2 linked regions of the Amycolatopsis sp. NBC_01480 genome follow. The protein of the gene in region 2 interacts with the protein of the main gene of each other region in a pairwise test. Links are inferred from orthologs where the notes say so. Each region holds a gene or a part of one and is shown on either strand. Other genes may lie near its edges.

Evidence for each region.
Region 1: the proteins of tsaE (region 2) and rlmB interact in binary tests that used the Escherichia coli proteins (3 or more experiments, as listed by UniProt). The link is inferred for Amycolatopsis sp. NBC_01480 from one-to-one orthologs.

What each region holds. Positions count from the first base shown.
Region 1 is NZ_CP109442.1:2,483,549-2,494,348, reverse strand. What follows is about bases 2,454-5,436. They hold rlmB (23S rRNA (guanosine(2251)-2'-O)-methyltransferase RlmB), read right to left. Parts: upstream 4,432-5,436; coding sequence 3,475-4,431; downstream 2,454-3,474. Other genes in these bases: cysS (cysteine--tRNA ligase), read right to left, coding at 4,463-5,436; OG371_RS11810 (MBOAT family O-acyltransferase), read right to left, coding at 2,454-3,080. Also shown: OG371_RS11820 (hypothetical protein), read right to left, coding at 1-368; OG371_RS11815 (hypothetical protein), read right to left, coding at 375-1,313; more of OG371_RS11810, read right to left, coding at 1,647-2,453; more of cysS, read right to left, coding at 5,437-5,848; OG371_RS11795 (HAD family hydrolase), read right to left, coding at 5,939-6,625; OG371_RS11790 (PPOX class F420-dependent oxidoreductase), read right to left, coding at 6,704-7,099; ispF (2-C-methyl-D-erythritol 2,4-cyclodiphosphate synthase), read right to left, coding at 7,118-7,582; OG371_RS11780 (IspD/TarI family cytidylyltransferase), read right to left, coding at 7,588-8,250; OG371_RS11775 (CarD family transcriptional regulator), read right to left, coding at 8,317-8,808; OG371_RS11770 (hypothetical protein), read left to right, coding at 9,094-9,777; DNA repair protein RadA, read left to right, coding at 9,810-10,800. UniProt on the Escherichia coli protein: Specifically methylates the ribose of guanosine 2251 in 23S rRNA.
Region 2 is NZ_CP109442.1:4,029,797-4,040,613, reverse strand. What follows is about bases 2,730-5,729. They hold tsaE (tRNA (adenosine(37)-N6)-threonylcarbamoyltransferase complex ATPase subunit type 1 TsaE), read right to left. Parts: upstream 4,458-5,729; coding sequence 4,002-4,457; downstream 2,730-4,001. Other genes in these bases: alr (alanine racemase), read right to left, coding at 5,542-5,729; OG371_RS19410 (alpha/beta fold hydrolase), read right to left, coding at 4,454-5,545; OG371_RS19420 (squalene cyclase), read left to right, coding at 3,033-3,977; OG371_RS19425 (carboxyl transferase domain-containing protein), read left to right, coding at 2,730-3,036. Outside these bases: tRNA (adenosine(37)-N6)-threonylcarbamoyltransferase complex dimerization subunit type 1 TsaB, read right to left, coding at 1-116; OG371_RS19430 (acyl-CoA synthetase), read left to right, coding at 275-1,696; more of OG371_RS19425, read left to right, coding at 1,693-2,729; more of alr, read right to left, coding at 5,730-6,660; OG371_RS19400 (ABC transporter ATP-binding protein), read right to left, coding at 6,690-7,781; xylB (xylulokinase), read right to left, coding at 7,785-9,224; OG371_RS19390 (DeoR/GlpR family DNA-binding transcription regulator), read right to left, coding at 9,214-10,017; OG371_RS19385 (NAD(P)H-hydrate dehydratase), read right to left, coding at 10,160-10,817. UniProt on the Escherichia coli protein: Required for the formation of a threonylcarbamoyl group on adenosine at position 37 (t(6)A37) in tRNAs that read codons beginning with adenine.

The sequences.
Region 1 (10,800 bases), 1.5 Mb from region 2 along the record:
TGCAGGTAGTTGCCGCGGAGAATGGTGGTGCAGAAGTGATACCTGTGGTTGTGCACGGAATCGGCGTAGCCCTCGCGCCAGTCTTCCTGCGGTTTGTATTCGTGCAGCCAGAAGGAGAACGGATCGTCCGGATTATCCCTTAGGCACCAAGCGAAATGGGTTGTCGTCTCGCGCGAGCCGGCGGCGATGGCCGCGGCGTTCTCCGGGGTCGGTGCGCGTAGCAGCGCGCGCAGCTCATCGCGCAACGCCGTTTGCGAAGCCCATTTTCGGAACCAGACGTCCACGGTGCGCCAGTCCTGGGACAGCGGGAAACCCGCCGAGCGCAGCCGTGTGGCCAGGTGGTTCAGTGGGGACAAGCGAGTGAGCAAGACGGCTCAGCTCCCTAGCTCGGCTCGTGCGGAGAACTCCGCGCGGAAGGCGTGGAACCTTCCCTCCAAGTCACGGAAGTTCTCCTCGGACAAGTCGGATCCGGTGATCTTTTCGAACAGGACAAGGAAATCGGCCCGCGTCGTCGCGGAGGTGATGCGGAAGTGGCGGCCGGTCCGCGATTGGGAGAGGCGCAGGAACTCGGCGCGTTCCATGTTGTAGATGAAGGAGCCCTCGGTGAACCGCAGCGACCGCGGGTACAGCTTGGTCGCGCCGCGCACGTCGCTGTACAGCGTGACCCACACGCTGGCGTCGAACATCTCCAGCCGGTCCAGCGGCGGGTCGGCGACCACGGTGATGTCGACCTGCGCGCACCGGCTGCGGGCCAGGAACAGCCCGACGAGTCCAATGTGGATCTCCTCGTGCAGGCCGCTCTGGATCGCCTCGTAGTCGACTTCCGCCGCCTCGCGCCGCAGCAGGTAACGCGCGCGGCCGCTGATGGAACCGGCGTCGCGCGGGTCGGCGATCACGGCGTGCAGCTCACGATCGGTGCGGGTCAACAGAAGCCGGGCGGCCGCGTGCCGTCCGGAGAAGCCGCGGAAGAAGTACTGGCGCGTGTTGTCCAGGTCCGACATCAGCATCCGGTTGAACGCGGGGTCGGGGTCCGTCGTCGCGTCGAACACGTGCGTGGGGAAGAACTCCTTGTTGAGCGACCGGTATTCGGCGCTGAGGTCTTCGAGCGCGCGCCGGCTCTCCTCGATCAGCGGAGTCACCATCGCGCGCTGCGACGCGCTGGCGGTGATCAAGGTCTGTCCAAAGCCGACCAGCGCGGAGATCAGCGTGCCGGTGCCCAGGGAGGTGACGAGCGTTTTACCCGTGCCGGCGTCCATCATGCTGGAGATCCACAGGCTCAATACCGCGATCACGACGAGCACGGTCAGTAACAACGTGGTGCGGGTCCAGAAGATCTCCTGTAGTGAGCTTCGGTGAGGACGGCCGGCTTCCGCGACCACGGTTCACCTCCTTGAACCACTCGAACGGACGAGTGCGTTGCGTATCGGTTCGAGCGCGGGGAGTTACTTTACGCGCTTGGGGTGACCGGCGAAATAAGAAATTCGGGGGACAATATTCCAGGTTCGAGGTGACTCTGGGCAAGGATTTTCACGTTTTGCGGTTTTCTCCGAAACGCCGAAAACCCCGTCGGAGGGACGCGGGCGGACCTCCCCGCGCAGCCGGTGCCCCCGTGTCACCGAATGCAGACAGTCACCGCGGCTTTGCGGTCAGAATTGGTAGTAGAGGAATGGGCTGAACGTCCCCGTCGCGACCAGGATGGCGGCGTAGACGAGGCCGACGGTCATCACGCCGACGCGCAGGGCCGTCGCGCCGCGGCTGCGCGAGGATTCCAGCAGTGGGCCGGTGACCGGGTGCGCCGGGAGGAAGAAAACGGCGAGCGCGGCGAGGAGGATGACCAGCCGCTGGTTGGTCAGCGCGCTTTCGACGACGTCGCCGAGGCCGCCGAAGTCCGGCAGCAGCATGTGGCCGATCATGGCGAGCGCATGGCCGAGGTCGGCCGAGCGGAAGAATACCCAGCCGAACACCACGAGCAGCAGGGTCAGCGCGCGGCGCGCGATCCGGGCGACCGGGCCCGCCGGCGTCTCGGCGAGGTTGAAGCGGCGTTCGATCACCAGCAGCGCGCCGTGGTAACAGCCCCAGATCAGGAACGTCCACTGCGCGCCGTGCCAGAAACCCGTCAGCACGAACACGATGCACAGGTTGCGGTACGTGCGCCCGGCGCCGGCGCGGTTGCCGCCCAGCGGGATGTAGACGTAGTCGCGGAACCAGCGGGACAGCGACATGTGCCAGCGGCGCCAGAACTCCGTGATCGTCACCGACGAGTACGGGCGGGCGAAGTTTTCCGGCAGCCGGAAGCCCAGCATCCGGCCGAGGCCGATGGCCATGTCGGAGTAGCCGGAGAAGTCGAAGAACAGCTGGAGGGTGTAGCCGATGGCGCCGAGCCAGGCCGTCGCGAACGTCATCTGGTCCGGCGGCGTCGCGAAGCACGCTTCGACCATCGGGCTGAGCGAGTCGGCGACGATGGACTTCTTGCACAGCCCCAGCGCGAACCGCGGGAAGCCGGCCGCGATGTCGTCGAGCCGGTGCGAACGCTGCTGCGGCAGCTGGTCCGCGATCTCGCGGTACCGCACGATCGGCCCGGCCACCAACTGCGGGAACATCGCGATGTACGCCGCGAACGCCACCGGGTTGCGCAGCGCGCGCCGCTCGCCGCGGTAAATGTCCACGACGTACGAGATGTGGTGGAAGGTGTAGAAGGAGATCCCGATCGGCACCACGATGTTGGCGACGCCGAGGTCCCCGCCGAACCAGTGCGAGACGGCCGCGATCTGCTGCGTCGCGAACCCCGCGTACTTCCAGATCACCAGCACCAGCACGTCGAGCGTGACGACGCCGATCAGGATCCGCCGGCGCCGCGTCCCCCGCAGGTCCCACGGGCTCGGCTCGAGCGCGGGCCCGGCGAAGAAGTTGACCGCCATGCACAGCAGCAGCAGGAAAATGTACGGTCCGGCGCCGATCACGTAGAACAGCAGGCTCGCCACCGCGACGATGCCGTTGCGCCAGCTCCGCGGGCACACCAGCACGGCGACCAGCACCGTGGGCATGAAGTACCACAAGAACAGCGGCGAAACGAACGACATCGGTAGCGGACCCCCTCGGTTCCGGAGCTGACCTTAGCCCGAGTGGGTGTCGCGGTGGAGCGAAGCCCGGAGTATCACGCGCGAATCACGGAGCGTGTCCACCAGCGTCGGTCGACTCCCGAACGCCACCCCGTCGCGAACGCTGTCCCGGCTTCGGCCGTGGACCGCAGTCCTTGCCCCTGCGCCTGCCCCGGCCTGGAACGCAGCCCCCACCCTCTCCGGGGGGCGTCCCCAGTCCAGTTTATCGGCGGGGGCCGACGGGAACTGCCGAGAGCGGGATGGAGGGCGGAGTTGTCCACAATCGGAGCGGGCTGTGGATGGGGCGGTGGGGAGCGGAGAGAGATCTGGCCCGTCGCCCTGGATCAGGGGGACAGGCCAGAAGGTGGAACAGGGGTCAGATGCGCCCGGCCAAACGGCGCCGACGGGCGACCTCCGCGAGCAGCACACCGGCAGCGACCGAGGCGTTCAGGGATTCCACGCCGGCCGCCATCGGGATCGAGACGGTGGCGTCGCAGGTTTCGCGGACCAGGCGGGAGAGGCCGCGGCCCTCCGAGCCCAGCACGACGACCAGCGGTTCCGACGCCAGGTCCAGCGCGTCGATGTCCACGGTGCCGTCCGCGTCGAGGCCGACGATCATCAGGCCGCTCGACGCCCACGACTTCAGTTGGCGCGTCAGGTTCGTGGCGACCGCGATGGGCAGCTTCGCCGCCGTGCCCGCGCTTGTGCGCCACGCCACGGCCGTCATGCCGGCGCTGCGGCGCTCCGGCAGCAGCACGCCATGCGCGCCGAACGCGGCGGCCGAGCGGATGACGGCGCCGAGGTTGCGCGGGTCCGTCACGCCGTCGAGCGCGACGAACAGCGGGGTGTTGCCCGAATCGCGCGCGGCGGTCATCAGGTCGTCCGGGTGCGCGTACTCGAACGGCGGCACCTGCAAGCCCAGGCCCTGGTGCATCGCGCGGTTCGTCTTGCGGTCGAGCTCCTCGCGCGGGATCTCCAGGATCGAGATGCCCTTGTCGCCGGCCAGCCGGACGGCCTCGTTGACGCGGTCGTCGATCTCGATGTTCAGCGCGACGTACAGCGCGACACCCGGGACGTCCGCCCGCAGCGCCTCGACGACCGGGTTGCGGCCCGCGATCAGCTCCGGCTTGTCGGCCTTCTTCTGCCGCGACTGCTCACGCGTCTTCGCGGCGTTCGCGGCGCGGTACGCCTTGTGCCCGGGCCGGTCCTCGGCCTTGGGCGTGGGGCCCTTGCCCTCCAGCGCCTTGCGCCGCTGCCCGCCGGAGCCGACGACCTGGCCCTTCTTGGTGCCGGTCTTGCGGATGGCGCCCTGACGCCGTGAGTTGCCTGCCATGTAACGAGTCCTTAATCCGCCGCAGCGGCGATCAGGAGTTCCTGACCGTCCACTGCGGACCGTTCGGGGTGTCCTCCACCACGATGCCCGCCTGCACCAGGCGGTCACGGGCGGCGTCCGCGCGCGCGAAGTCCTTCGCCGCGCGGGCCTGCTGCCGTTCGGCGAGCAGGCTTTCGACCAGCTCGGCCAGCGCCTCGCGGACCGGGGTGTCCGAGCCGCCCTCGGACCAGCGCGCGGACAACGGGTCGAGGCCGAGCACGTCGGTCATCGCGCGCACCGAGGCGGCGAGTTCAAGCGCCTTGGGGGTGTCGCCCTCGTCGAGGGCGGCGTTACCGTCACGCACCGTGTTGTGCACCACGGCGAACGCGGCGGGGGTCGCGAGGTCGTCGTCCAGCGCGGCGGCGAACTCCGGCGCCACCTGGCCCAGCGGCACCTCGCCGGCCGAGGCCGCGCGCCGCAGGAAGCCCTCGATCCGCCGGTAGCCCTGCGCCGCCTCCGCGACCGCGCCGTCGGAGTACTCGACCGTCGACCGGTAGTGCGGCTGCACCAGGTAGTACCGCAGCTCGGGCGCCCGGTAGCGCTCCAGCATCGCCGGGATCGACACAGTGTTGCCCAGCGACTTGGACATCTTCTCGCCGGACATGGTCACCCACGCGTTGTGCAGCCAGTACCGCGCGAAGCCGTCGCCCGCCGCGTTCGACTGCGCGCGCTCGTTCTCGTGGTGCGGGAACACCAGGTCGACGCCGCCGCCGTGGATGTCGAACTCGGCGCCGAGGTAGTTCGTCGCCATCGCGGAGCACTCCAGGTGCCAGCCCGGACGGCCGTCGCCCCACGGCGTCGGCCACGAGGGCTCGCCCGGCTTCGCGCTCTTCCACAGCGTGAAGTCGCGCGAGTCACGCTTGCCGCGCGTCGGCGTTTCGCCCTGCTGGACCTCGTCGAGCTGCTGGCCGGAAAGCGACCCGTAGCCGTCGAAGGACTTCACCGAGAAGTAGACGTCGCCGTCCGCCGCGTAGGCGTGGTCGCTGTCGATCAGGCGCTGGATCAGCTCGACCATCTGCGTGATGTGCCCGGTCGCGCGCGGGTTGACCGACGGCGGGAGGCAGCCGAGCGCGTCGTAGGCCTGCTCGAACTCGCGCTCGTGCTTGGTCGCCCACTCCCACCAGGGCCGCTCCGCCTCGGCGGCCTTGGTGAGGATCTTGTCGTCGATGTCGGTGACGTTGCGCACCAGCAGCACGTCGAGTCCACTGTGGAGCAGCCAGCGGCGCAGCACGTCGTAGTTCAGCACCCCCCGCACGTGCCCGATGTGGGGCACGCCCTGCACGGTGGCCCCGCACAGGTAGATGGACGCCGTTCCGCTGCGGACGGGAACGAACTCCCGGGGGGCACGGGTCGCGGTGTCGAAGAGGTGTAGGGCCACCCCCAGAGGGTACGGGGTGGGTGTGGGCGAGGTCGCAGGGCTCGTGAGTGTTCATGACGGTTAGAACCGTCATAGCCACTCACGAGCCGGTCAGAGCAGGCCGTGCGCCCGCAGCGCGCCGAGCAGCGCGTCCGGCCGCTCGGTCGTGGGCAGCGGGTCGACCAGGGCGAACTCGCAGCCCAGCGCGCGGGCGCCGCCGTCGGCCTCCTCGCTGTCGCCGACCATCAGGGTCTCCTCGGCGCGCACGCCGAGCCGGTCCAGCGCGGTCCGGAAGATCTCCAGCTCCGGCTTGATGGCCCCGACCTCGAACGACAGGATGAACTCGTCCACGTACGCGTCCCAGCCGCGCTGCGAGAACGCCGGCCGGATGTCGAACGCGATGTTGCTCAGCACCCCGACCTTGCGGCCCTGGCCCGAGACGGCCTTCAGCGCCGCCTCGGTGTCCGGGTACGGCGTCCATTCGCCCGGCGTGATCAGCCGCTGGTACAGCGCCTCGGCCTGCTCGGGGCGGGGGACGCCGGAGCGGCGCAGCACCTCGAGGTACACCTTCCGGTGCAGCTCCGGGTCGCGGTCGCGCTGGTGCCACGCGTGCTGGTGCTCCTCGTCGAGCTCCACGACCTGCCCGACCGGCGCGGTCATCCGCCGCATCAGCTCGGTCTGCGCCTCGACGTCGAGCGCCGTGCCGTCGGCGTCGGCGAGCCCGTCGAGCCAGAAGGCGTTCTGCTCGAGCCGGAAGAGCGTGCCTGAGAAGTCGAACAACACCGCGTTGATGGCCACGCGCCAAGCCTAGCCAGAAAACCGGGCGTTTCGCCGCCGGGATGTGGCGTCCGGCTCACCCCCGGCGGCGAACTCGCTTCAGGCGGCGTTGCCGGTGATCTTCTCCGGGATCACGCGCACCAGCACGCGGATGTTCTCCGGCGGCTCGGCCGGGTAGTCCTTGCCGGTGTACTTGTGCGCCAGCTCGTTGATCAGCTCGCGCCCGCCCTCGTCGGTCATCTCGACGCGGCCGCGGATTTCGACGTAGTTGTACGGGTTCCCGGTGTCGAAGACCGAGACGGACACCCGCGGGTCACGCACCATGTTGCGTTCCTTGAGGCGCCCGCGGACGGTCGCGAAGACCAGGGTGTCGCCTTCGCGCTTGGCCCACAGCACGGACGTCTGCGCGGAGCCGTCCTTGTTGATGGTCGCGACCACGGGGAAGTTGTTCCCGTCGAGCAACGCCTTCGTGGCGTCGTTGAAAGTCAGTGCCATGGCTCGCAGCCTAAGCGATCAAGGCCGGACCAGGAGTGCCGTCGCCACCGCCGCGACGCCCTCGCCGCGGCCGGTGAGGCCCAGCCCGTCGGACGTCGTGCCGGCGACGCTCACCGGACCGCCGACGGCCTCGCCGAGCACCTTCTGCGCCTCGTCACGCCGTTTCCCGACGCGCGGGCGGTTGCCGATGATCTGCACCGTCGCGTTCGCCACGCGCCACCCGTCCGCTTCGACGAGCGCGCGGACCTCCGCGAGCATGTCGGCGCCGTGCGCGCCGTCCATCCGCGGGTCGCCGGTGCCGAAGACCGCGCCGAGGTCGCCGAGCCCGGCGGCGGACAGCAGCGCGTCGCACAGCGCGTGGGCCGCGACGTCGCCGTCGGAGTGGCCCGCGCAGCCGTCGACGCCCGGCCACAACAGCCCGGCCATCCAGCACTCGCGGCCGGGTTCGATCGGGTGGACGTCGACGCCGTTGCCGACGCGCAGGTCGTTCACAGGGGCTCCTCGTGACCGTGCAGGGCCACCAGGGCCTCGGCGAGGGTGAGTTCGAAAGCACTCGCGACGCGCATCGCGTCGGGATGGCCGGGGACGGTGGCGGCGCCGGCCAGGACGGCGGCGTCGAAGATGTCGTCCGTCCCGAGCGCGGCCCGGAACTCCGGCAGCGGGAAGCCGACCGGGGTCTGCGCGGTGCGGAGCCCGTCGCGGTCGACGGTGCCGGTGATCAGCCGCGCCTCATCGGTGGACTTCACGGTGTCCGCCATGGGCAGAACGGGGACGACGACGACGCGGCCGGCCCGGGCCGCGCCCAGTACGTCACGGATCGTCCCTTGCGGAGTGAACGACCGGAGCGCGTCGTGCACCAGCACAACCGCGTCCGGGGAAAGTTCTGGCTCAACGGCGGCGAAAGCCGGCCGGAGCGAGGGGCCGGGGACGATCCGGCAGCGGGCCGGCAGATCCCCGAGAGCCCCCGAAAACGCAGCGGCACACCGCTCGGGGGCCACCACGGCCACCAGATCGATCTCCGGTGTGCCGAGCAGCCCCCGCACGGTGTGCGCGAGGAGAACTTCACCGTTCACCACGGCCAGAGCTGCCTCTGGATCCGCGGTCCGGTGTGCGACAGTCACGAACACGACGCTCTGCACCAGCTGGCTCATCAGGTCGTGATCGTAGAGAGGCGACTGCCCGGAGCCTCCGCCGGGCGAGCCGGATGACCCAGGGGGTCAGACCGTCGCGGTTTCCAGAACCTCGTCGAGGAGGACTTCCGCTTTGTCCTCGTCGGTGCCCTCCGCGAGCGCGAGCTCGCTGACCAGAATTTGCCGCGCCTTCGCCAGCATCCGCTTTTCACCGGCTGAAAGTCCGCGGTCCTTCTCTCGCCGCCAGAGGTCGCGCACCACTTCGGCCACCTTGTTCACATCGCCGGAGGCGAGCTTCTCGAGGTTGGCCTTGTACCGACGAGACCAGTTCGTGGGCTCTTCGGTGTGCGGAGCACGCAGTACGTCGAAAACCTTGTCCAGTCCTTCTTGCCCGACGACGTCACGCACACCGACGATCTCGGCGTTGTCAGCAGGCACGCGAACCGTAAGATCCCCTTGCGCGACTTTGAGGACGAGGTACTTCTTCTCCTCGCCCTTGATCACGCGGGTTTCGATGGCTTCGATGAGTGCGGCACCGTGGTGCGGGTAGACGACGGTCTCTCCGACCTTGAAAACCATGTGTCCTCTGCCCCTTTCGCTAATGCCATCTTAGCACGGTCCTCCGAAGCCCACCTAGTGCCCCGGGATCGTCGTCGCAGGTCAGCGGCCTGGGCGGGGGTTGACAAATCTTCCGGCCCCGTGCTCATGCAGGTGACGGGAATGCGCTGATCGACACCAGCGAATTCCTAATTGGACGGTTGATCTTCGATGGCGGCGCGCCCGCAAGGCGGACCGGTTCCGCGCACGCGAGGGTCCCCGGCTAGTCTTCGTCGTGACGAGGCCGTGAGATGGAAGGACTCCGACGTGAGGCTGCAGAATCGCCGCGTGTTCGGCGCAGGTGTGTCGGCGCTCGGCGCCGCGCTCGTGCTCGCCGGCTGCGGAGCCGGTCAGATCACCCAGACCGACACTCAGCAGCCCGCGGTCAACGGCACCTACGCGCAAGTGAAGACGCTGGTCCTGCGCGACGCCGCGGTGCAGTACCCGGTGCAGGGCGCCGCCTACTCGGCCGGCCAGTCCGCGCCGCTCACGCTGACGCTGGTCAACCAGGGCGCGCAGGACGACAAGCTCGTTTCGGTCACCTCCGACGCGACCGACGGCCCGGCCACGATCAGCGGCTCGACGGCCATCGTCGCCGGCCACTCGCTGGTGATCGGCCCCTCGGACCCCGTCGAGGCCACCAACCAGCAGGACGCGCCGTCCTCTTCCTCGGTGCCGACGAGCGGTTCCAGCTCCTCGTCCGACACCGCCCCGCCGTCCGACACCGCGCCGCCGTCCTCGAGCAGTGACGCCGCGGCGCCCACGTCCTCCGCGCCGACCCAGCTGGGCGTCGGCTCGGTGGTGCTGCAGAACCTCAAGCAGCCGCTGTGGCCGGGCCAGACGATCAAGGTCACCTTCACCTTCCAGAACGCCGGCCCGGTGGTCGTCGCGCTGCCGGTCGCCGCACCGGCCCACGACCAGGCCCAGGGCAACGCCGCGGCGGGTCACTGATTTCTGTCGGTGCCCACCGCTAGCCTCGGCGCGTGGTGAAGAAGAGCAGCACTGTCTACCGGTGCGCCGAGTGCGGGCACGAGGCCGCCAAGTGGGTCGGGCGCTGTCCCGAATGCCAGGCCTGGGGCACGCTCGAGGAGCGTGGCGGGGCCAATCCGGCGATCGCGCGGGTCGCGGCCGGGGCGCCGAGCGCGCCCGCGCGGCCGATCGCCGAGGTCGACGTCGAATCGGCGCGCGCCAAGTCCACCGGGGTGCCCGAGTTCGACCGGGTGCTCGGCGGCGGGCTGGTGCCGGGCGCGGTGGTCCTGCTGGCCGGTGAGCCGGGCGTCGGCAAGTCGACCCTGCTGCTCGAGATGGCCTATCAATGGGCGGCCACGGCCGGGCGGTCCCTGTATGTCACCGGTGAGGAGTCGGCCGGGCAGGTCCGGCTGCGCGCCGAGCGCACGGGCAATGTGCACGGCGAGATGTTCCTCGCCGCCGAGAGCGACCTGGCCGCGATCCTCGGGCACGTCGACGCCGTGAAGCCCGGGGTGCTGATCGTCGACTCGGTCCAGACCATGGCGTCACCGCAGGTGGAGGGCTCGCCGGGCGGGGTCACGCAGGTCCGCGCGGTCACCGCGGGGCTGGTCGCGCTGGCCAAGGAGCGCGGGCTGCCGGTGGTGCTCGTGGGACATGTCACGAAGGACGGCTCGGTGGCCGGGCCGCGGGTGCTGGAGCACCTGGTCGACGTCGTCCTGCAGTTCGAGGGCGACAAGCACTCGACGCTGCGGATGGTGCGCGGGGTGAAAAACCGCTTCGGCGCGGCGGACGAGGTCGGTTGCTTCGAGCTGACCGAGGGCGGCATCGTCGGCGTGCCGGATCCGTCCGGGCTGTTCATGAGCCGCACCGCCGAGCCGGTGCCGGGCACGGCGATCACCGTGGCGGTCGAGGGGAAGCGGCCGCTGCTGGGCGAGGTGCAGGCGCTGGTTTCGAGCACGAGCATGCCGCAGCCCCGGCGCGCGGTGAGCGGGCTGGACTCGGCGC
Region 2 (10,817 bases):
TGGGCACGCGCGTCGACCGTCACGCGGTCGCCGCGGGTGGTCAGCTCCGCCTGGTCCACGGCGACGATGCCCGCGGTCACGGCCGGGGTCGAGGTGTCGATCGCCAGTACTAACACGGTGTCCAAGCCTACGACCAGGCTCGCGGCGCATGTCTGCCGGGCTGAACGGGCAACCCCCGTAACCCTGTGAATCGCGTCGCAGGTGGCGGACGTCGTGGCGCGGTACCGTGCGAAGCCAGGCGCCGGTCGATGAAGCGACGCAGGAGGTACTCGACGTGCCCGATCCGCTGTTCCCCGCGATCACCACCGGTTCGGACACCGAGGCCTTGCGCTTCGGCGACCGGGCCCTCAGTTACGCACAGCTCGGCGCGGTCGCCGGCGCGCTGGCGCGTGAGCTGCCCGGCGACCGGGTGGCGGTGTGGGCGACGTCCACGCTGCCCACGAGTGTCGCCGTGGTCGCCGCGCTGCTCGCGGGGGTCCCCGCGGTGCCGGTGAACCCGAAGATCGGCGAGCGCGAGCTGGCGCACATCGTCGCCGACAGCAAACCCTCGCTGGTGCTGGCCGAACCGGGTGTCGAGCTGCCCGCGGGCCTGGCCGAATTGCCGCGCCTCGACGTCACCCTCGAAGGCGACGGCCCGGTGCCGGAAGCCGAGCCCGACCCGGAGTCACCCGCGCTGATCGTCTACACCTCCGGCACCACCGGCCCGCCCAAGGGCGTGGTGCTCCCCCGGCGCGCGATCTCCTCGACGCTCGACGCGCTGGAGGACGCGTGGGGGTGGAGCGCCTCAGACGTCCTCGTGCACGCACTCCCCCTGTTCCACGTGCACGGCCTGATCCTCGGCATCCTCGGCCCGCTGCGCCGCGGCGGCTCGGTGCGCCACCTCGGCCGGTTCTCGACCGAGGGCGTCGCGCGCGAGCTGGCGGACGGCGCCACGATGATGTTCGGCGTCCCGACGATGTATCACCGGATCGCGGAAACCGTCGCGAATGACAGCGATTTGTCGACCGCCCTGCGTGGCGCGCGGCTGCTGGTCTCGGGCTCGGCGGCGTTGCCGGTGCACGACCACCAGCGGATCACGGCGGCGACCGGGCAGCAGGTAGTGGAGCGTTACGGGATGACCGAGACGCTGATGAACACCAGCGTCCGCGCGGACGGCGAGCGCAAGCCGGGCACGGTCGGCGTCCCGCTGTCCGGGGTCGACCTGCGGCTGGTCGACGAAGCCGGCGCGGCGATCACCGACCTCGAGACCGTCGGGGAGATCCAGGTGCGCGGGCCCAACCTGTTCACCGAGTACCTGAACCGGCCGGACGCCACGGCCGCCGCGCTCGACGGCGGCTGGTTCCGCACCGGCGACATGGCCACCCGCGATGCCGACGGCTACGTGAAGATCGTCGGCCGCAAGGCCACCGACCTGATCAAGAGCGGCGGGTACAAGATCGGCGCGGGTGAGATCGAGAACGCGCTGCTGGAGCATCCCGGCGTCGCCGAGGCGGCCGTCACCGGCGAGCCGGACGACGACCTCGGCGAGCGGATCGTCGCGTGGGTCGTGCCGGACGGCGAGCGGCCGTCGGCCGAGGAGCTGGCCGACCACGTCGCGAAACTGCTGGCGCCGCACAAGCGGCCACGAGTCGTGCGGTACCTGGAAGCGTTGCCGCGCAACGACATGGGCAAGATCCTGAAGCGGGCGCTGGGATGAGGCCCCCGGCCCGTGAGGTGATCGCCGCCGTTTCGACCGGCTTCGAGGAACTGAGGGTGTCCTCTGTGGACACTGACGGCCCGGACGGCCCGATCGACTGGCCCGGCTACGGCGTGGCGCGCGCCGCGGCGGAAGAGCGCAGCGGCGAATCCGAGTCGGTGGTCGTCGGCACGGCGAAGGTCGGCGACGTCGAAACGGTGCTGATCACCTGGGAGTTCGGCTTCCTCGGCGGCTCGATCGGGCAGCGCACCGGCGACCGGGTGGAGGCCGCGTTCGCCAAGGCCCGCGAGCTGAAGCTGCCCGTGGTCTCGCTGATCGCGACCGGCGGCAGCCGCATGCAGCACGGCATGCGCGCGCTCTCGCAGCTGCAGCGGATCGCGCGGGCTTCGGCGGCAGCGCGGAAAGACGGCGTCGCGCAGATCTCCGTGCTGCGCGACCCGACGACGGGTGGCGGCTGGGCGACGCTCGGCGCGAGCGCCGACGTGGTGCTCGGGCTGCCGGAGGCTCAGGTCGGCTTCGCCGGCTCGCGGGTGCGGCCCGCGACGTCGCCTTCGGAGGCGTACACGGCGGAGGCCAAGTACGAGTGGGGCCAGATCGACCAGCTCGTGGAGCCCGAGGACCTGGCCGACGTGTTGGCGCGATGGCTCTTCCTGCTGACGGCCCGCTCGACCGAAGCCGTTCCGCCGCCTAAGGCATTGGGCACGGTGGAACCGCCCGAGTCGGGTTGGGACGCCGTACGCGCAGCGCGCGCGTCTTCCCGCGCCCGCGCCGCGAAGTACCTCAACAGCTACTTCGACTGGCGCGAAACGATCAACGGAGACCGCGCCGGCGGTGTCGACGAAGGCGTCCTGTGCGGCTTCGGACGGCGAGACGGCCGCGCGGTCGCGTACGCAGCACAGTGCGGCACCGCTACGCGCCCGGCGGGCTTCCGCACGGCGGCCCGTCTCGTGCGGCTGGCGTCCCGGCTGGGCATCCCGGTGCTGACGCTCGTCGACACCCCGGGCGCGGCCAACGACGAGGACGCGGAGCAGACCGGCGTCGGCGCGGCCATCGCGGAGCTGTTCGAGGCGATCGCGACCGCCGAAGTCCCCGTCACCACGCTGGTCATCGGCGAGGGCGGTTCGGGCGGCGCGATGGCCTTCGCGGCGCCGGGGTCGTCCTGGGTGGCGCCGGACGCGTACTTCTCCGTCACGTCACCGGAAGCGGCCGCGGCGATCCTGAAACGGCCGATGACCGAGATCCCGGAGATCGCCGACCGGCTGCGGCTGCGCCCGGCCGACCTGGTGGAGCTGGGCATCGCGAACGGCATCGTCCAGCCGGCGGACGGAGCGGCGTCGTGACCGACTGGCTTCTCGACTCGGACCCGGCGCTGCGCTGGCAGGTCGAGCGCGACCTGCGCCACGAGCCGCCCGAGGTGTGGGAGGCGACGCGGGCCAGGGTCGCGACCGAGGGCTTCGGCGCGCGCCTGCTCGCGCTGCAGGACCCGGACGGCCAGTGGGCGGGCGGCGCGTTTTTCCCGGCGGGCTTCCGCGGCGGCGAGGACGGCCAGCCGTGGACCGCCACGACCTGGTCGCTCAACTCCCTCCGGGAATGGGGCCTCGACCCCGCGGTCCTGCGGGCGCGCCGCACGGCCGAGCTGATCGCGGAGAACAGCCGCTGGGAGTACGACAACCTGCCGTACTGGGGCGGCGAGGTCGACTGCTGCATCAACTCCTGGACGGTGCTGAACGGCCTGTGGCTGGGCGCCGACGTCACCGGCATCGTCGACTGGTTCGTCGAGCACCGGCTGCCCGACGGCGGCTGGAACTGCGAATGGGTCGAGGGCTCAACGCGTTCGTCAGTCCACTCGACACTGAACACGCTCAAGGGCTTGCTCGCGTACGACATCGCGACCGGGGGCACGGACGCGACGCGCGAGGCCCGTCGCTCCGGCGAGGAATACCTGTTGCAGCGTAAGCTTTTCCGCCGTCTGTCCACGGGTGAACCGGTCGCGGACTGGGTGGACCGGTTCGCGTATCCGTTCCGCTGGTTCTACAACGTGCTGAACGCGGCCGAGTACTTCCGCGAGGCCTCGCTGTTCGACGGCACCCCGCCGGATCCGCGGATGGCCGAGGCGATCGAGCTGATCCGCGCCGCCCGGCAGCCGGACGGCAGCTGGCTCCAGGGCCGCCGCCACCCTGGCCGGGTGTGGTTCGAGGTCGACGTGCCGGCGGGCGAGCCGTCCAAGTGGCTCACGCTGTCGGGCACCCGGGTCCTGGACTGGTGGCAAAAGGGCTCGTGAGTGTTTATGACGGTTAGAACCGTCTTAAACACTCACGAGCCGGCGTGCGGCCCAGGTGCCGTGCGGCTCCAGCTCCACCACGCGCACGTCGTCGTCGCGGCGGTCGAGGCGGACGACCAGGTAGTCGTCCGACAGGCGGTCCGCCGTGCCCTCGCCCCACTCGACGACCACGGCGGAACGCTCCAGATCCGTGTCCAGGTCGAGGTCGTCGAGCTGCGAAAGGTCGCCGCCCAGCCGGTACGCGTCGACGTGGACCAACGGCACGCCCGCGGTTCCGGCCGGGTGCACGCGGGCCAGCACGAACGTCGGCGAGCTGACCCGCCCGCCGACGCCGAGGCCGTCCGCGATGCCGCGGGTCAGCGTCGTCTTGCCCGCGCCGAGCGGCCCGGCGAGCAGCACCAGGTCGCCCGCGCGCAACGACGCGCCCAGCGCCCGGCCGAACGCCATCGTGTCCTCGGGGGTCGCGAACAGGAAGCTCACCGTTTCCACCACCAGTTCCGCCGGTTCGGGGCCGCGCTGCCGAAACAGCGCTGCAACAGGTCGATCAGATGGCTGGTGACCAGCTCGGGCTGCTCCAGCAGCACCATGTGCCCGGCCCCGCGCACGCGCACCAGCTCCGCCTCGGGCAGCTCGGCGGCGATGCGCTCGGCGTGCGCGAACGGCGTGAACCGGTCGGAGTCGCCGCCGATCACCAGCACCTCGGCGTGTTTCAGGCCGGCCAGCGCGGCGTAGCGGTTGTGGCTGCCGAGGGTGTCGACGAAGTTCACCAGCCCGCGCACCGGCGTCAGGTCCAGCATCTGCAGCATGAAGTCGACCAGCCGCGGCGAGACCTCGCGGCTGCCGAACGCCAGCCGTCGCACCGCCTGGCGCGTGAGCTGGCCGCCCGCCGCGCGCACGAACTCCACCAGCCCCGGCTGCCAGCCGGCCAGATTGCCGACGCCGCGCGTGAGCGGGTTGTACTTGGACAGCAGCGGCCGCGGCAGCCCGCGCGAGCCGATTTCGCCCGCCGCGGTGGCGATGAACGCGACGCCGAGCACGCGGTCTTCGAACAGCTCCGGGTGCTCCGCGGCCAGCTCCATGATCACCATGCCGCCCATGGAGTGTCCGATGAGGACGATCGGACCCTCGGGCACCATCGCCCGCAGCACGCTGTCGAGGTCGTGCGCCAGCTGCTCGATGGTGCTGGTCTCCGCCGACGCCTGGCCGGACAGCCCGTGGCCGCGGTGGTCGTAGTACACCTGCCGCACCCGCGGCAGCCGCAGCGTCGCCAGGTCCCGGCGCTGGAAATGCCAGCAACGGCGCGAGAGCGCGAAACCGTGCACGCCGACGACCGTCAGCTCCGGTGTCCCCCCGTCCTCCGGATCGATCTCCTCGACCGAAAGCGGCGTGCCGTCCTCGGCCGCGACGGTCGAGGTGCGGTCGGGCTTCAGCTCGCCGAGCCGCTCGTCCACGTACGGGTCCTCACTGTGCCTGCGCTGCTGCGCGGCGACGAGCGCCGCGGCCGCGGTGCCGGTCGCCACGGCGCCCACACCGCCGACGATGGCCCACAGTCTCCGTGAAGGTGTCACGCCGGTCCTCCCAGATACCGCCGGCGCACGCGCGGCCGGTACATCGAGGTCACGATCTCGTAGTCGATGGTGCCGAGTTTGTCGGCCCATTCCCGCGCGGTGGGCGCCCCGGCCTCGCCGGCGCCGAACAGGACGACCTCGTCGCCGACCGCGGGCACGTCGTCACCGCAGTCGACCACCAGCTGGTCCATGCACACCCGCCCGGCCACCGGACGGCGCCGCCCGCCCAGCCAGACGTCCATCTTGCCGGACAGCGACCGCGGCACCCCGTCCCCGTACCCGACGGGCACCAGCGCCAGCGTGGTGTCGCGCTCGGCGGTCCACGTGTGTCCATAAGAGACGGACTCGCCGGCGGGCAGCGGTTTGGTCAGCGCCACGGCGGAGCGGAACGACATCACCGGGCGCAGGTTTTCCTTCTGTGGCACGGGATTGAGCCCGTACATCGCGATGCCGGTGCGCACCAGGTCGAAGTGCAGGTCCGGCCGGGTCAGCACGGCGGCGGAGTTGGCCAGGTGGCGCAGCGGCTCCAGCCCGGCGGCGCGGGCGATGTCGAACGCCTCCGAGAAGCGCTTCGCCTGCGCGTCGACCGAAGGGTGGCCCGGCTCGTCCGCGCAGGCCAGGTGCGACCAGATGGCGACGACGTCCACCCGCGGCTCGGCGGCCGCGGCCTCGACCAGCTCCGGCCACGCGGCGGGCGGGCAGCCGTTGCGGGAGAGCCCGGTGTCGATCTTGAGGTGCACCCGCGCGCGCTTGCCGGCCTGACCGGCGGCGTCCGCGATGCGGCGGAGCTCGTCGACGGAGCTGGCGGCGAGATCGACGTCCGCCTCGATCCCGGGCGCGAAATCGGCGGTCGGCACGTCGAGCCAGCTCAGCAGCCGGGTGGTGATGCCGCCGTGGCGCAGGTCCAGCGCCTCACCCAGCGAGCAGGTGCCCAGCCAGGTGGCCCCGGCGTCGATCGCGGCGCGCGCGACGGGCAGCGCGCCATGGCCGTACGCGTCGGCCTTGACCACGGCCATCAGCTCGGCGCCCGGGGCGCGCTCGGCCAGCAGGGTGACGTTGTGGCGCAGGGCGTCGAGGTCGATCACGACCTCGGCCCGCGGGAAACTGGCAGTCATAGCGACTACCAGTTTCCCACGTCACGACCTCAGGGGAGCCGCAGCCCGGTAGTGCCGGAGAACACATGCAGCTCGTCGGGACGGATCCGCAGGTGCAGGGTGTCGCCCATCTTCGGCGGTGTGCGCGGGTCCACCCGCGCGACGACGTTGGACTGCGTGCCCGCGGCGTCCTCGCCGGCCAGCTTGCCGTAGACGTACGCGTCCGAGCCCAGCTCCTCGACCAGCTCGACCTTCATCGGCAGGGTGCCGTCGGTGTCCGTGGTCACCTCGAGCGACTCCGGACGGAAGCCCAGGGTGATCGTGTCGCCGTCGGCCGCGCTGACGATCTCGCGGCTGAGCGGCACGCTCGCGCCGCCGACCTCGGCGCCGTCCGCGGTCAGCTTCGCCGAGGCCAGGTTCATGGCCGGCGAGCCGATGAAGCCCGCGACGAACACGTTCGCCGGGTGGTCGTACAGCGCGCGCGGGGTGTCGCACTGCTGGAGCAGGCCGTCGGACAGCACCGCGACGCGGTCGCCCATCGTCATGGCCTCGACCTGGTCGTGCGTGACGTACACGGTGGTGACGCCGAGGCGGCGCTGCAGCGCGGCGATCTGCGTGCGGGTGGACACGCGCAGCTTCGCGTCCAGATTGGACAGTGGCTCGTCCATCAGGAACACCTGCGGCTCGCGCACGATCGCGCGGCCCATGGCGACGCGCTGGCGCTGGCCACCGGAGAGCGCCTTCGGCTTGCGGTCGAGGTAGTCCTCGATGTCGAGCAGCTTCGCGGCGTCGAGCACCTTCTGCTTGATCTCCGACGCCGGGCGGCCCGCGATCTTCAGCGCGAAGCCCATGTTCTGCGCCACGGTCATGTGCGGGTACAGCGCGTAGTTCTGGAAGACCATCGCGATGTCACGCGAGCGCGGCGGCAGCTGGGTGACGTCGCGGTCGCCGATCCACACGGCGCCGTCGTCGATGTCCTCGAGGCCCGCGAGCATGCGCAGGGCGGTCGACTTGCCGGAGCCGGACGGGCCGACGAGCACCAGGAACTCGCCGTCGGCGATCTCCAGCTCGAGCGCGTCGACAGCGGGCCGGTCGGTCCCGGCGTAGCGCCGGGACGCCTTGTCGTAAGTGATGGTGGCCATCGGTCAGTCCTCTCCGAATTTCGCGGGAACCCCGTGCACGGCTTGGCGTGCTTCGCGGTGGCGGTGCTGGATCTCGTGGCCCGCGGCGCGCTGCGCCCCGGTCGGCTCGTCCAGCTCGAGCCGGTTTCCAGGTCCCTGTCCCGCCCAGGCGGGCGGCTCGGCGGAGCCGGCCAGCGCCCAGGCGGCCTGCCGCGCGGCGCCGAGGGCGACGTACTCGCCGACCTCGGGGATCACCACGGGCACGCCGAACACGATCGGCGCCACGGCCCGCACGGCCGCGGACTGCGCGCCGCCGCCGATGAGCAGCACCCGCCGTACCTCCAGGCCCTGCGCGCGCACGGCGTCGAGGCCGGCGGCCAGACCGCACAGCATGCCTTCGACGCACGCGCGGGCGAGGTTCTCCGGGCTCATGTTCGCCCGGGTCAGGCCGTGCAGTGAGCCGGTGGCATCCGGCAGGTTCGGCGTCCGCTCGCCGTCGAGGTACGGCAGCAGCGTGAGCCCGCCCGCGCCCGGCTCGGCGGCCAGCGCGAGGCGGTCGAACTCGGCCAGCTCCACGCCCAGCATCGCGGCGCCCGCGGTGAGCACGCGGGCGGCGTTCAGCGCCGCGGTGAGCGGGAGGAACCGGCCGGTCGCGTCGGCGAACCCGGCGACCAGGCCGCTCGCGTCGGCCGAGCCCTGCTCCGCCACGCCGAACACGGTGCCGCTGGTGCCGATCGAGACCACCGCGTCGCCCGGCGCCAGCTCCAGCGCGAGGGCGGCGGCCATGTTGTCGCCGGTGCCCGCGGAAACCAGCATGCCGTTCCCGGTGTGCCCGGCGACGTCGGCCGGGCCCAGCACCGTGGGCAGTTCGGGGGTGCGGCCGCCGAACGCGTGGGCCAGCACGTCCAGCCGGTAGGTGTTCTCGGTCGGGGAGAAGTAGCCGGTGCCGGACGCGTCGCCGCGGTCGGTCACGGCCGTCTCGGGCCGGCCGAGCAGCCGCCAGGTCAGCCAGTCGTGCGGCAGCAGCACCCGCGCCACGCGGTCGGCGTTCTCGGGCTCGTGCTCGGCGAGCCAGCGCAGCTTGGTGACGGTGAAGCTGGCGACCGGCACCGACCCGACGGACTTGGTCCAGACGCCGGGCCCGCCCAGCTCGTCGGTGAGGTCCTTGGCCGCCTGCGCCGAGCGGGTGTCGTTCCACAGCAACGCCGGGCGGACGACCTCGCCGTCCTCGTCTAGGGTGACCAGACCGTGCTGCTGACCGCCGATGCCGATGGCCCGGACGCCCTCGAGCACGTCCTTCGTGGCTTCCCCGAACGCTGTCCACCACGCGGCGGGGTCCACCTCGGTGCCGTCCGGGTGCGGCGCGCGGCCGGTGCGCACGACCTCACCTGTGCGCGCGTCGCAGACCACCACCTTCGACGACTGGGTCGACGAATCGACCCCGGCCACCAGCTCAGCTGTCATAGGGCTGCCCCTCCTCGACGTGTTCGACGGTCTCCACGGCCGTGCCCTCGTTCAGCGCGGCCTCGATCTCCTCGGTCGGCGTGATCTCGCTGGTGACCAGCAGGTCGTAGTCGCCGACGGAACCGTGCGCGTACGTGGCGGTGCGGCCGAACTTCGAGTGGTCCAGCACCAGCACGTTGCGGTTCGCGGCGCGCAGCACGGCCTTCTTCAGCTCGGCGTAGTCGCGCACGGGATGGAACAGCCGCCCGACGGCGACGGCGCTGACGGACACGAACGCGACGTCCGCGCGGGTCCGGTCGAGCAGCGCCAGCACGTCCGGCCCGGAGCAGGAGTCGTACTCGGCGTGGTACCGACCCCCGGCGAGCACCACCTCGACACCGCTGCCGAGCAACCGCGCGGCGTGCAGGGAGTTGGTGATCACGGTCAGGCCCGGCACCTCCGCCAGCCGCTCGACCAGGGGAAACAACGTGGTGGAATCGTCGACGAACACGGTCTGCCCGGGCTCCACCTGCCGGATCGCCGCCTCGGCGAGCGCCTCTTTCTCGCCCTCGTGCAGCGAGAACCGGCTCGCGGTCTCCATGGTGAGCGCCGGGTAGGCCTCGACCTTGCCGCGGAGCTTGCGCAGGAGCCGCCGCTCGGCCAGGTCGTCCAGATCGCGGTGCATCGTCATCAGGCTGACGCCGAACCGCGCGGTGAGGTCGTCGATCCGAGCCTCGCGCACCTCGATGACGTGGTCGAGGATCTCTTTCCGCCGCTGCTCGACGGCGGCATCCGACGGGCGGGTCCTAGGCACAGGCCACCCCGCTGGGGGCCGCCTGATCAGGAGTGTCGCCGCTCACACGTGCTTCTTACCAGATTTTGCCCCGGGAGTTAACAGGTAACTCGATAACTTCCAGCCGGGAAGGGCTCGTGAGTGTTGCTGACGGTTAGAACCGTCATAGCCACTCACGAGCCTTGACCACCCGCAGCGCCGAAGGAATCGCGTCGACGATCCCCGACGCCGAAGTCGGCGCGCCCTTCGCCGCCAGCGACCCGGCCAGCGAGTGCACCTGTGCCCCCGCCGACGCCGCCAGCCATGGGTCGACGCGAGCGGCCAGGAGGGAGCCGATCAGGCCGGTGAGGACGTCGCCGGAGCCGGCGGTGGCGAGCCAGGAGCCGCGCGGGGTGTTGACCGAGACGCGGCCGTCCGGTGCCGCGACCACCGTGCAATGCCCCTTCAACAGGACCACGGCGTTGTACTTCTTCGCCGCTTCGCGCGCGGCGGTGAGCCGGTCGGCGCCGGGCTTGCGGCCCATCAGGCGCTCGTACTCCCCCGCGTGCGGCGTCAGCACGAGCGGGGTGTCCGGGTCGCGGGCGTCGAGCACGTCGGGGTCGCGCGCGATGATCGTGGTGGCGTCGGCGTCGGCGCAGACCGGGACGCCCTGGCCGAGGACGTGGCGCAGCAGCTCACGGCCGTCCGCGCCGGTGCCGATGCCCGGCCCGACCACCCAGGCCTGCACCCGCCCGGCGTCGGTGACCGAGCCCGTCGCGACGATCTCCGGCCAGCGGGACCGGACGACCTCGGCCGCGTGCCCGGCGTAGCGGACCATGCCG